DNA from 3 places in the Micromonospora musae genome. Region 1 is predicted to be linked to each of the others. Evidence: riboswitches for the same ligand, from Rfam matches in the RefSeq annotation. Region 1 holds a riboswitch; each other region holds the start of a gene.

The links. A riboswitch is a leader RNA that binds a small molecule or an ion and turns the genes downstream of it on or off. The one in region 1 is predicted to bind cobalamin.
Region 2: it holds a riboswitch for cobalamin, as region 1 does, so the genes downstream of both, cobN (cobaltochelatase subunit CobN) here and D7147_RS05995 (acyl-CoA thioesterase) in region 1, are expected to answer to the same signal.
Region 3: it holds a riboswitch for cobalamin, as region 1 does, so the genes downstream of both, D7147_RS06510 (energy-coupling factor ABC transporter permease) here and D7147_RS05995 (acyl-CoA thioesterase) in region 1, are expected to answer to the same signal.

The regions. Positions count from the first base shown of each region.
Region 1 covers NZ_RAZS01000002.1:332,699-335,966, reverse strand. Annotated here, with positions in the region: gene D7147_RS06000 (ATP-binding protein) at 1-535, shown strand, start outside; cobalamin riboswitch at 1,251-1,466, shown strand; gene D7147_RS05995 (acyl-CoA thioesterase) at 1,592-2,104, shown strand; gene D7147_RS05990 (LysE family translocator) at 2,108-2,734, shown strand; gene D7147_RS05985 (NAD-dependent epimerase/dehydratase family protein) at 2,834-3,268, opposite strand, start outside.
Region 2 covers NZ_RAZS01000011.1:34,307-37,574, reverse strand. Annotated here, with positions in the region: gene cobN (cobaltochelatase subunit CobN) at 1-1,772, opposite strand, end outside; cobalamin riboswitch at 2,089-2,261, opposite strand; gene D7147_RS25650 (MBL fold metallo-hydrolase) at 2,529-3,263, shown strand.
Region 3 covers NZ_RAZS01000002.1:472,133-475,400, reverse strand. Annotated here, with positions in the region: gene cbiQ (cobalt ECF transporter T component CbiQ) at 1-436, opposite strand, end outside; gene D7147_RS06515 (energy-coupling factor ABC transporter substrate-binding protein) at 437-751, opposite strand; gene D7147_RS06510 (energy-coupling factor ABC transporter permease) at 748-1,425, opposite strand; cobalamin riboswitch at 1,453-1,625, opposite strand; cobalamin riboswitch at 1,880-2,098, shown strand; gene D7147_RS06505 (ribonucleoside-diphosphate reductase subunit alpha) at 2,231-3,268, shown strand, end outside.

The sequences.
Region 1 (3,268 bases):
CGAGCTGCAGCTGGAGTACGGCGCCGAGATCGGCCGGGCGATCGTGAACTTCCGCGGGCCCATCGTCTTCTGCGTGATCTCGCGGTACCACGGCGGAGCGTTCGTCGTCTTCTCCAAGGCGCTGAACCCCAACATGACCGTGCTGGCGCTGGAGGGCTCGTTCGCCTCGGTGCTCGGCGGGGCCCCGGCCGCAGCGGTGGTCTTCACCGGCGAGGTGGACGCCCGTACCGCGGCGGACCCGCGGGTGCGGGAGCTGGAGGCCCGCGTGGCGGCGGCCGCCGGCACCGACCGCGCCACGTTGACCGCCGAGCTCGGCGAGTTGCGCTCGTCGGTCCGCGCGGAGAAGCTCGGCGAGGTGGCGGCGGAGTTCGACCGGGTGCACAGCGTCCAGCGGGCCGTCGAGGTCGGCTCGGTCGACGCGGTGATCCGCACCGCCGACCTGCGTCCACGCATCATCGAGGCGATCGAGGCGCACCTGCGCCGACCGGTCCAGCGGCCGCGCCAGGCGCCCGACGGACACATCGCGATGACCTGACGGCGAACGGCGGGCCGCTGCGGAACCGGCGCACGGCTCACCGGTTCGGGCGACGCGGGGTGGAGCTCCCTCCCGACCGCGTCGCCCGGCAGCGCCCCCGGCACCGCGCCCACCCGCGGTGGTCACCGGCCCCGCCGCCCCGCCGGTACCCCATTCGGGACACATCGCCCTGATCGCCCCCGGGCTACTGGTGATCGGGGTGATTGGCGCGCGGTGTCCCGGTTTGCGGCCCCGCGCGGCCCCTCGAATGGACCTTCACGCGGATCGGGCCGACACCCCCGGGGCAGAGCCCGGTCGTTGGGCACTGCCCGCTGCCTCTCCCGGCCTCGCAAACCGGACACATCGCGCTCATCGCCCCCTGCGCGTCGAAGATCGACTCGGTTTCCTTGACGTCGGGGTGTCCCGGCCGCGTGAATGGCCGACTTCAAGGAACCCGAGTCGATCACCGGTCGCGGCCGGGGTGATTGACGAACGATGTCCGGTTCATCGGCGGCGCGGGCTGGGGTGCGCCGCCCCCGGCTGGGCGGTTTGGTTCGCTCTCGGGGTGTGACCGGTGGCATCCTCGGGCCAGAATCGTGGCCGGGCCGCCGACGTTGAACACCCCACGACGGCCGTGGTAGCAGCCCACCGGCCCGGCAGGATGAACCGCCCCCGCCCGGCCGGGGATAGCTCACAGCCGACGTCCGCCCTGCCCGGTGGTCGATCGACGCGCGGTAGGCTGCCGGGTGGCGCTGGTTCGTCCGGTCGTGATCCGGCCGTACGTCGTAAGAGGGAATCCGGTGGAAATCCGGGACTGCCCCGCAGCGGTGAGTGGGAACGACCGCCGTCATCGGCACTGGGCTACCTGCCTGGGAAGCGACGGCCAGTAGAAGACCGGTGAGCACCGGTCACGCCCGCGAGTCCGAAGACCTGCCCGCGCTGCGCACACGAGGTGTGTGCGCTGCCGTCGACCTCGCGGGCGGGTCGGGCGGGTGAGGCGCCGCAGCCGTCGGCGCGTCCTCGACGTGCGCTCACCGGGGTCGGTGGTGTGCTTCCCGAGGACGGACGAACCACACTGTGCACGACACCATCACCCTCGCCGGCCGGCCGCCGTCGGCGTCCCACCTGACGCTGTCGCAGATCATGGACCAGCACCACACCAATCTGATGGGTACGGTCCACGGTGGCCGGATCCTCAACCTCATCGACTCGGTCGCCGGGGTCGTCGCCGCCCGGCACTCCGACGGGCCGGCTGTCACCGCGGCCATCGACGAGACCGCGTTCCTGCGCGCGGTCCGCGTCGGCGACGTCGTGCACGTCGACGCCCGGATCACCTGGGCCGGACGCAGCTCGATGGAGCTGGCGGTCCGGGTCACCGCGGACCGGTGGGACCGGGCCGTGCCGCCGGTCGACGTGGCGACCGCGCACCTGGTCATGGTCGCCGTGGACGACGCGGGCCAGCCGCGTCGGGTGCCGCCGCTGCTGCCGCACACCGACGAGGACCGGCGTCGCTACCGCGAGGCGGAGATCCGCCGCGAGCACCGGCTGGCGCTGCGGCGCGCCCTGCTCGGTGACGCCGAGGAGGGCTGAGACGTGCTCGGTCTCTCCGCGGCCGCCCTCGCCGGTTACCTCGCCGCGATCGTGGTCCTCATGCTCACCCCCGGCCCGGACATGATGTTCGTCCTCGCCAACGCGGCCCGCTACGGCGCCCGTGCGGGGGTGGTGGCGGCGCTCGGTGTCGCCGCCGGTGAGGCGGTGCACGTCACGGCGGTGGTGTGCGGCCTCGCGGCGGCGATCTCCGCCTCGCCAGTGCTCTTCACCGTGATCCGCTGGGCCGGCGCCGCGTACCTGGTCCTGCTCGGGGTGCGGGCGCTGCGCAGCGCCGGCGGACCCGCCATCGCCACCGACGGAGCGGACGCCCGGCCCGGCCGGGCGTTCCTGCGTGGACTGGTGACCAATCTGCTCAATCCGAAGATGATCCTGTTCAGCGTGGCGTTCCTGCCGCAGTTCGTCTCGCCGGCCTCCGGCGACGTCACCGCCCAGCTGGTGCTGCTCGGCGCGCTCTTCGTCGCGGTGCAGCTCACCGTCGACATCGCTCTCGGCGTGGGTGCGGGGCGGCTCGCGGGCCGGCTGGCCGACGGCCGCTGGGCCCGGCGGATCAACCGGATCTGCGCGGTCGCCTTCGTCGCCCTCGGGCTCCGCCTGGCGACGAGTTCGTAGGGCGCCCGCCCGGCACCGGGGGCGGTTCCGCACGGCGGAGCCGCGCGGGGGCGGCCGGGCCGTGGGCCGGGCGGCCGGTGCCGTGGCGGGGTGGACGGCTCACAGGGTGCTGAACCCCGTTCGCCAGGAGGGGTGCTCCGGGACCCAGCCGAGGTGCTTGCGGGCGTAGTGGTTGTTCGCTCCCCGGGCCCAGCCGTTCCGTTCGCCCTCGGTCGGCGCGGGCGCGGGAACCCCGGCGGCCGCGCAGAACGCGGGCACCCAGACGTTGCCGGCGGCGGGCTCGTCGTCGCAGACGTTGACCGTGCCGGTGGGCCACTCCAGGGCCGCCGCCGCGGCGGCCACGGCGTCGTCGACGTGCAGCAGGCTGGCGACGTCGGCGTCCGCGGGGAGCTGGCCCGCGGCGGCGAACCGGGCCATCAGGCCGTCGCGGGCGTACCAGGTGTCCGGGCCGTAGAGCGTGCCGTACCGCAGCACGACCCACTCGGGCGCCTCCTGCACGGCGGATTCGAGCGCGGCGACAGCGGCCACGGTGTG
Region 2 (3,268 bases), on a different contig from region 1:
TCGAGCAGCTGCTCCAGCTTCGCCAGGTCGCCGTACGTCTCGGCGCGCGCCATCGGCGGCACCAGGTGGTCGACGACGACCGCGTGGGCGCGGCGCTTGGCCTGCGTGCCCTCCCCGGGGTCGTTGACGATGAACGGGTAGACCAGCGGCAGGTCGCCGAGGACGGCGTCGGGGGCGCAGTCGGCGGCGAGCCCGAGGCCCTTGCCGGGCAGCCATTCGAGGGTGCCGTGCTTGCCGAGGTGCACCACCGCGTCGGCGCCGAAGCCGCCGTCCTCGGGCCGGGCGGCGAGCCACCGGTACGCGGCCAGGTAGTGGTGGCTGGGCGGCAGGTCCGGGTCGTGGTAGATGGCGATGGGGTTCTCGCCGAAGCCGCGCGGCGGCTGGATGAGCAGCGCCACGTTGCCGAAGCGCAGCCCGGCCAGCACGACGTCACCGCCGTCGGTGTACAGCTCACCGGGCGGCTCGCCCCAGTGCGCGCGCATCCGCTCGCGCAGCGCGGCCGGCACCTCGTCGAACCAACGTCGATAGACCTCGCCTGGCACCCGGGCCTCGGCGGCGGTGAGCTGCTCGGGGGTGAGCCACTCGACGTCGTGACCACCGGCGGCGATCAGGGCGTGGATCAGGGCGTCCCCGTCGTCGGGCGGCGGCGTGGAGCCGAGGTCGTACCCGGCCTCGGCCAGCGCGGCGAAGAGCCGCACCGCCGAGGCGGGGGTGTCCAGGCCGACGGCGTTGCCGACCCGGGAGTGCTTCGTCGGGTACGAGCTGAGCACGATCGCGAGGCGCTTGTCGGCGTTGGGGAGCCCACGCAGCCGGGCCTGCCGCACCGCGATGCCGGCAACCCGGGCGGCGCGCTCCGGGTCGGCGGCGTAGACGGAGAGACCGTCGGCGTCGATCTTCTTGAACGAGAAGGGCACGGTGATGATCCGGCCGTCGAACTCCGGGACGGCCACCTGCATGGCGGCGTCCAGCGGGGTGAGGCCGGCGTCGGAGTCGGCCCACTGCTCGCGGGTGCTGGTCAGCAGCAGCGCCTGGACCACCGGCACGTCGAGCGCGGCGAGCGCCCCCACGTCCCAGGTGTCCTCGTCGCCGCCCGCGGAGGCGTCCGCGGCAACCGCGCCGCCGGCCGCCAGCACGGTCACCAGCAGCGTGTCGCAGCGGGCGAGCAGCTCCAGCGGACCGGCGCCCGCGGTCAGCCCGCGCAGCGATCCGCAGTAGACGGGCAGGGCGTTGCCCCCGGCCGCCTCCACCGCGTTGGCGAGCGTGTCCACGAAGGCGGTGTTGCCGGCGAGCGCGTGCGCCCGGTAGAAGACGATGCCGACGGTCGGCCGCCCCGGATCGGTCGCCCGGTCACCGTGGACGCCGTACGCGGGGGTGGGCGCCGGCGGCGCGAAGCCCTCGCCGGTGAGCAGCACCGTGTCGGAGAGGAACCGGGTCAGCTGGGCGAGGTTCTCCGGACCCCCCTCGACCAGGTACGCCAGGGCCTGCGTGACCACCCCGGCGGGCAGCGTGGAGGCAGCCATCAGCTCCGCGTCGGGCGCCGACTCGCCGCTGAGCACGACCGTCGGCACGCCGGAGGCGAGCACCGCGGCCAGTCCGTCCGGCCACGCCGGCCGGCCACCGAGCAGCCGTACGACGGCGACGTCCACGCCGTCGAGCAGCGCGGGTACGGCCTCGGCGTCGACGCGGACCGGATTGGCCAGCCGGTAGTCCGCGCCGCTGGCCCGGGCGGCGAGCAGATCGGTGTCGGAGGTGGACAGCAGCAGGGTACGCACGGATGGCTCCGGAGAGTGACGCCCGGCTCGCCGTCGGGGCGGTCGGGCTGAGGGGTGGATGGCGCGGGGTTCAGCGGGCGCGGTCGGCCGGCCGGAGCCGGCGGTTGGCGCGGCGGTCGGCGTACGGGTCAGCCGGCGGGGTCGAGCCCGCCCGGCGGCGCTCCGGTGTGGCCGGTCGGCGCGGCAGTACGGGGTCGGGTGGCGCGGCGGGCGCGCTGCGGCGCGGGCGCGCCGATGGTATTGGGCCGGTCACGGCGATCGCCGCCGGCACGGTGGACGCGGTGCGTCATCGGGTCCTCCTCGGGTCTCCACGCCCTGGGGTCACATCCCGACGGCCGAAGTATCCTGGCTCCCGGATCGACGCTCACCCCCGGCCTTCCAACCGCACGCGGTCGTGACTCGCAAGGAGGGCTCACTCCCCGATGACAGTGGCGGGACCGCGCCGGAATCGCACCGGCTTCCTTCACTGCCGTCAGGCCGCGAATGCTGCCACACCCGTCCCGGCCGGTCAACGCCGCCCCGGGCGGCTGATCAGCGTCGATGTCATCGAGTCAGATCGATTCCGGGCATCGTCCGGGGCCCCGCCGACCTGGTGCGCGGCGGCCATCCGATCGGCGCGCCCGGCGCTACGCTCGCCGGCCTGCCCGGCCGACGCCCACGGCCGGCGTCCGGCGCCCGCGATCGCGCTGAACCGCTGGCCGGCACACGGATGACGAGCCCCAAACACTACTATCGACCGGGCCTCGGCGAGCGTCCGTGGTCGATCCCGGGGAGGTCGCCATCATCGGCATGCAGTTCCATCAGCTCGCCGGACGGGTCTGGCTCTGCCCCGGCGATCCCGACCCGGCGGCCGTCCAGGCCGGCGTCGCCGTGGTGGCCGACGAGCGCGGCAGTGTGATCATCGACGCGGGGCAGAGCCCGGCGCACGCCCGGGAGATCCGGGCCGCGCTGCACGCGGCGGGGCTGCCGGAACCGCGCTGGCTCGTCTACACGCATCACCACTGGGACCACGTGTGGGGCGCTTGCGCCTGGCCCGGCGTGGAGATCGTCGGGCAGGTGACCGGCCAGGAGCTGCTGCGGGCCGAGGCGGCCCGGCCGTGGAGCCACCGCTACCTGCGCGAACAGGTCCGCGCGAACCCTCGGCTCGCGCCGAGTTTCCGGGCGCGCGCGTTCGCGGTGGACTCGTGGGACGACTTCGCGGTGTTGCCGCCGACCCGTACCTTCACCGACGCCGACGAGCTGCCGGTCGGAGTGCTGCTGCGCCATGTCGGCGGCCGGCACGCGCCGGACTCGACGGTGGTGCTGGTGCCGGACTCGGGCGTCATGCTGCTCGGCGACTCCTTCTACCCGCCCCCGGCGCACCTTCGCGAGCCGGACGACGGCCCCGACCTCGGGCTGGTCCGCCGGCTGCTCGACGACGACTACGACTGGTACGTCGCCAGCCACTCCGCGCCGATGACCCGCGCGCAGGCCCGGGCCGAGGCCGGCTGAGGGAC
Region 3 (3,268 bases), 140 kb from region 1:
GCGCGGCGACCTCGGTGACCGCCGCGGGCACCCCGAGCCGTTGCAGCCTCGGCAGCACCTCCGACAGCGGCGTGGTGGCGCTGAACAGCAGCAGGCAGGTCAGCGCCGCCACCGACCGGCCGGCCGTGTGCGCCGCCGTGCCGAAGCCGGCGGTGTTGACCGTCAGCCGGATCGGCGCGTGCACCGTCACCACCAGCGGCACCGTCGACGTCGCCACGAAGAGCAGTGGCACCCTCGCCGCCCGCAGCACCACGGCCGGCGACACCCGTGCCGGCCCGACGAGCAGCACCGCTGCCGCCAGGCCGGAGAGCAGCGCGCCCGGCCACGGCGGCAGGATCACCGCGCAGGCCAGCAACCCGAGCGAGAGCAGCGCCTTCTCCCCGGGGTGCCGTGACCGCCACGGGCCGGTGTGGGCCGCGACGTCGAGAGCGAACACCTACTCGTGCGGCTGCTCGGCGATGCGGTACCGCCGCCGCGTCCGGGCGACCCCGAAGTAGTAGCCGAGGAAACCGGCGCCGAGCGCCGCCTGGAGCGCGAAGAGCGCGGACTCCACCTCGCCCGAGGGCGGCTCGTAGATCGGCGAGAACCAGGGTTCGTAGTCGGGGTGGTCGTCGACGATCGCCTGCTCGGCGAGCGCGTCCGCGCCGGCGAACGGCTCCTCACCGGAACCGAGGCCGAGCGCCACCGGCGCCACCGCCAGCAGCACCACCGCGAGCAGCAGGAGCAGGTTGACCCGGGAGAAGCGCTTCACGCCTGCACCGCCGGCTTCCGCAGCACGCCGAGCCGGCGCAGCTCGTCGCCGCTGACCCGGGTCAGGAGGCGTACCACCAGCACCGAGAGCAGCCCCTCGCTGACGGCCAGCGGGATCTGGGTCACCGCGAAGATCCCGCCGAACTTGACGAGCGCGCCCACGAAGCCGGTCGCCGGGTCGGGGAACGCCAGCGCCAGCTGGGCGCTGGTGACGCAGTAGGTGGCCAGGTCGCCCAGTGCCGCCGCGGCGAAGACCGCCACGTCCAGTCCGCCGCCGAGCCGGCGGATCAGCGCGTAGACCGCGTACGCCACCCACGGGCCGACGATCGCCATCGAGAAGATGTTGGCGCCCAGTGTGCTCAACCCGCCGTGCGCGAGCAGCACCGCCTGGAAGAGCAGCACGATGCCGCCGAGCACGCTCATCACCGGCGGTCGGAACAGCACCGCCCCCAGGCCGGTGCCGGTCGGGTGCGAGCAGGAACCCGTCACCGAGGGAATCTTCAACGCGGAGAGCACGAAGGTGAACGCGCCCGCGGCGCCGAGCAGCAGCTTCGACTCCGGGTCCTGGCGGACCTGCTGGACCAGCGCCCGGCTGCCGTGGACGACGAACGGTGTGGACACCGCGAACCACGCCGCGGCCTGTATCGGGGGGAGGTACCCCTCGGCGATGTGCATCGACGACCTTCCTCTCCAGCACCTCGTGGATGAGATCCCGTCAAGGCCGGTCTCCTGGCTTCCGGATCGACGCTCACTCCGGCCTTCCCAGGCCCGGATGGGCCCAGTGGCGTTTCTCGGAGATCGCTACCCGGTCACAGTGGCGAGGGCCGCGCCGGCATTTCACCGGCTTCCCGTGCACCTTGACGGGCGAGAGGCTATCGGGCCGTCACCGGGCGGGGCAAGCGCCCGACGGGCAGCGTGACGTACGCCGCCCCCGGCCGCGGCGTCCGGACCGGACGGAGCCCGACCCGGGGACGACGCCGGTCGCCCGACCGACGACGACGGCGCCCCGGTGGACGACATGCTCCCGGCCACGGCATCGCGGCGGACGGCACGCGCCCGGGCGACGGTGAGAGAAAGGCGACACGCGGACGCGACATCTGGTGTTGCCGACCCGCCGACGGCGGCATATATGGTGTCTCACGCAGCTGGTTCGGCCGCACCTGCACGGGGCGGCCGAGGCAAGAGGGAACCCGGTGCGAATCCGGGACTGCCCCGCAGCGGTGAGTGGGAACGAACGCCGTCATCGAGCACTGGGCCCGACGGGCCTGGGAAGCGACGGCCAGTAGGCGACCGGTCTCCCCCGGTCACGCCCGCGAGTCCGAAGACCTGCCAGCGCGCCGCACGCGTCGCGTGCGGTGGTCGGAGGCCGCGCGGGACGGCCGACGCCATCAGCCGGCCGGTCACGGCCGGCCTGCCGTGAGGCGGCCAGTGGCGTTCCTCCTGCGCGTTCGTCGACAGTGGACATGCGTGAGGAGGGGACATGACGGCGACGCAGGAGCAGGCGGCAGTCGATCAGGCGGTGCCGGAGCAGCGTCGGCATGTGATGCAGGTCCGTAAGCGCGACGGCGACACCGAGCCGGTGGACGTCAACAAGATCGTCAGGGCGGTGGAGCGGTGGGTCGCCGACCTGGGCGAGGTGGACCCGCTGCGGGTCGCCACCCGGACGATCAGCGGGCTGTACGACGGGGCCACCACCGCGGAGCTGGACAAGTTGTCCATCCAGACGGCTGCGGAGCTGATCGGTGAGGAGCCGCAGTACTCGAAGCTCGCGGCGCGGCTGCTCGCCGCCTACGTGGACAAGGAGGTGCGCGGGCAGGGCGTCGAGAGCTTCAGCCAGTCCATCCGGTACGCCCACGGTCTGGGCCTGATCGGCGACGACACGGCCGAGTTCGTGGCACGTCACGCGCGCAAGCTGGACGACGCCGTGGAACCGGCCGGTGATCTGCGGTTCGAGTACTTCGGCCTGCGCACGGTCGCGGACCGCTACCTGCTGCGGCACCCGCAGTCGCGGCTGGTGGTCGAGACACCGCAGTACTGGCTGCTGCGGGTGGCGTGCGGCCTCTCCGAGACACCGGTCGAGGCGATCGAGTTCTACCGGCTCATGTCGTCGCTGGCGTACCTGCCGAGTTCGCCGACCCTGTTCAACTCGGGCACCCGGCACACCCAGATGTCGTCCTGCTTCCTGGTCGACTCGCCCCGCGACGAGCTGGACTCGATCTACGAGCGCTACCACCAGGTGGCGAAGCTGTCGAAGTTCTCCGGCGGCATCGGCATCGCCTGGTCGCGGGTGCGCGGCCGTGGCGCGCTGATCCGCGGCACGAACGGCAGGTCGAACGGGATCGTGCCGTTCCTCAAGACCCTCGACGCCGGCGTCGCGGCGGTCAACCAGGGCGGCCGGCGCAAGGGGGCGGCCTGCGTGTACCTGGAGCCGTGGCACCCGGACGTCGAGGAGTTCCTCGAGCTGCGCGACAACACCGGTGAGGAGTCCCGGCGTACGCACAACCTCAACCTGGCGAAC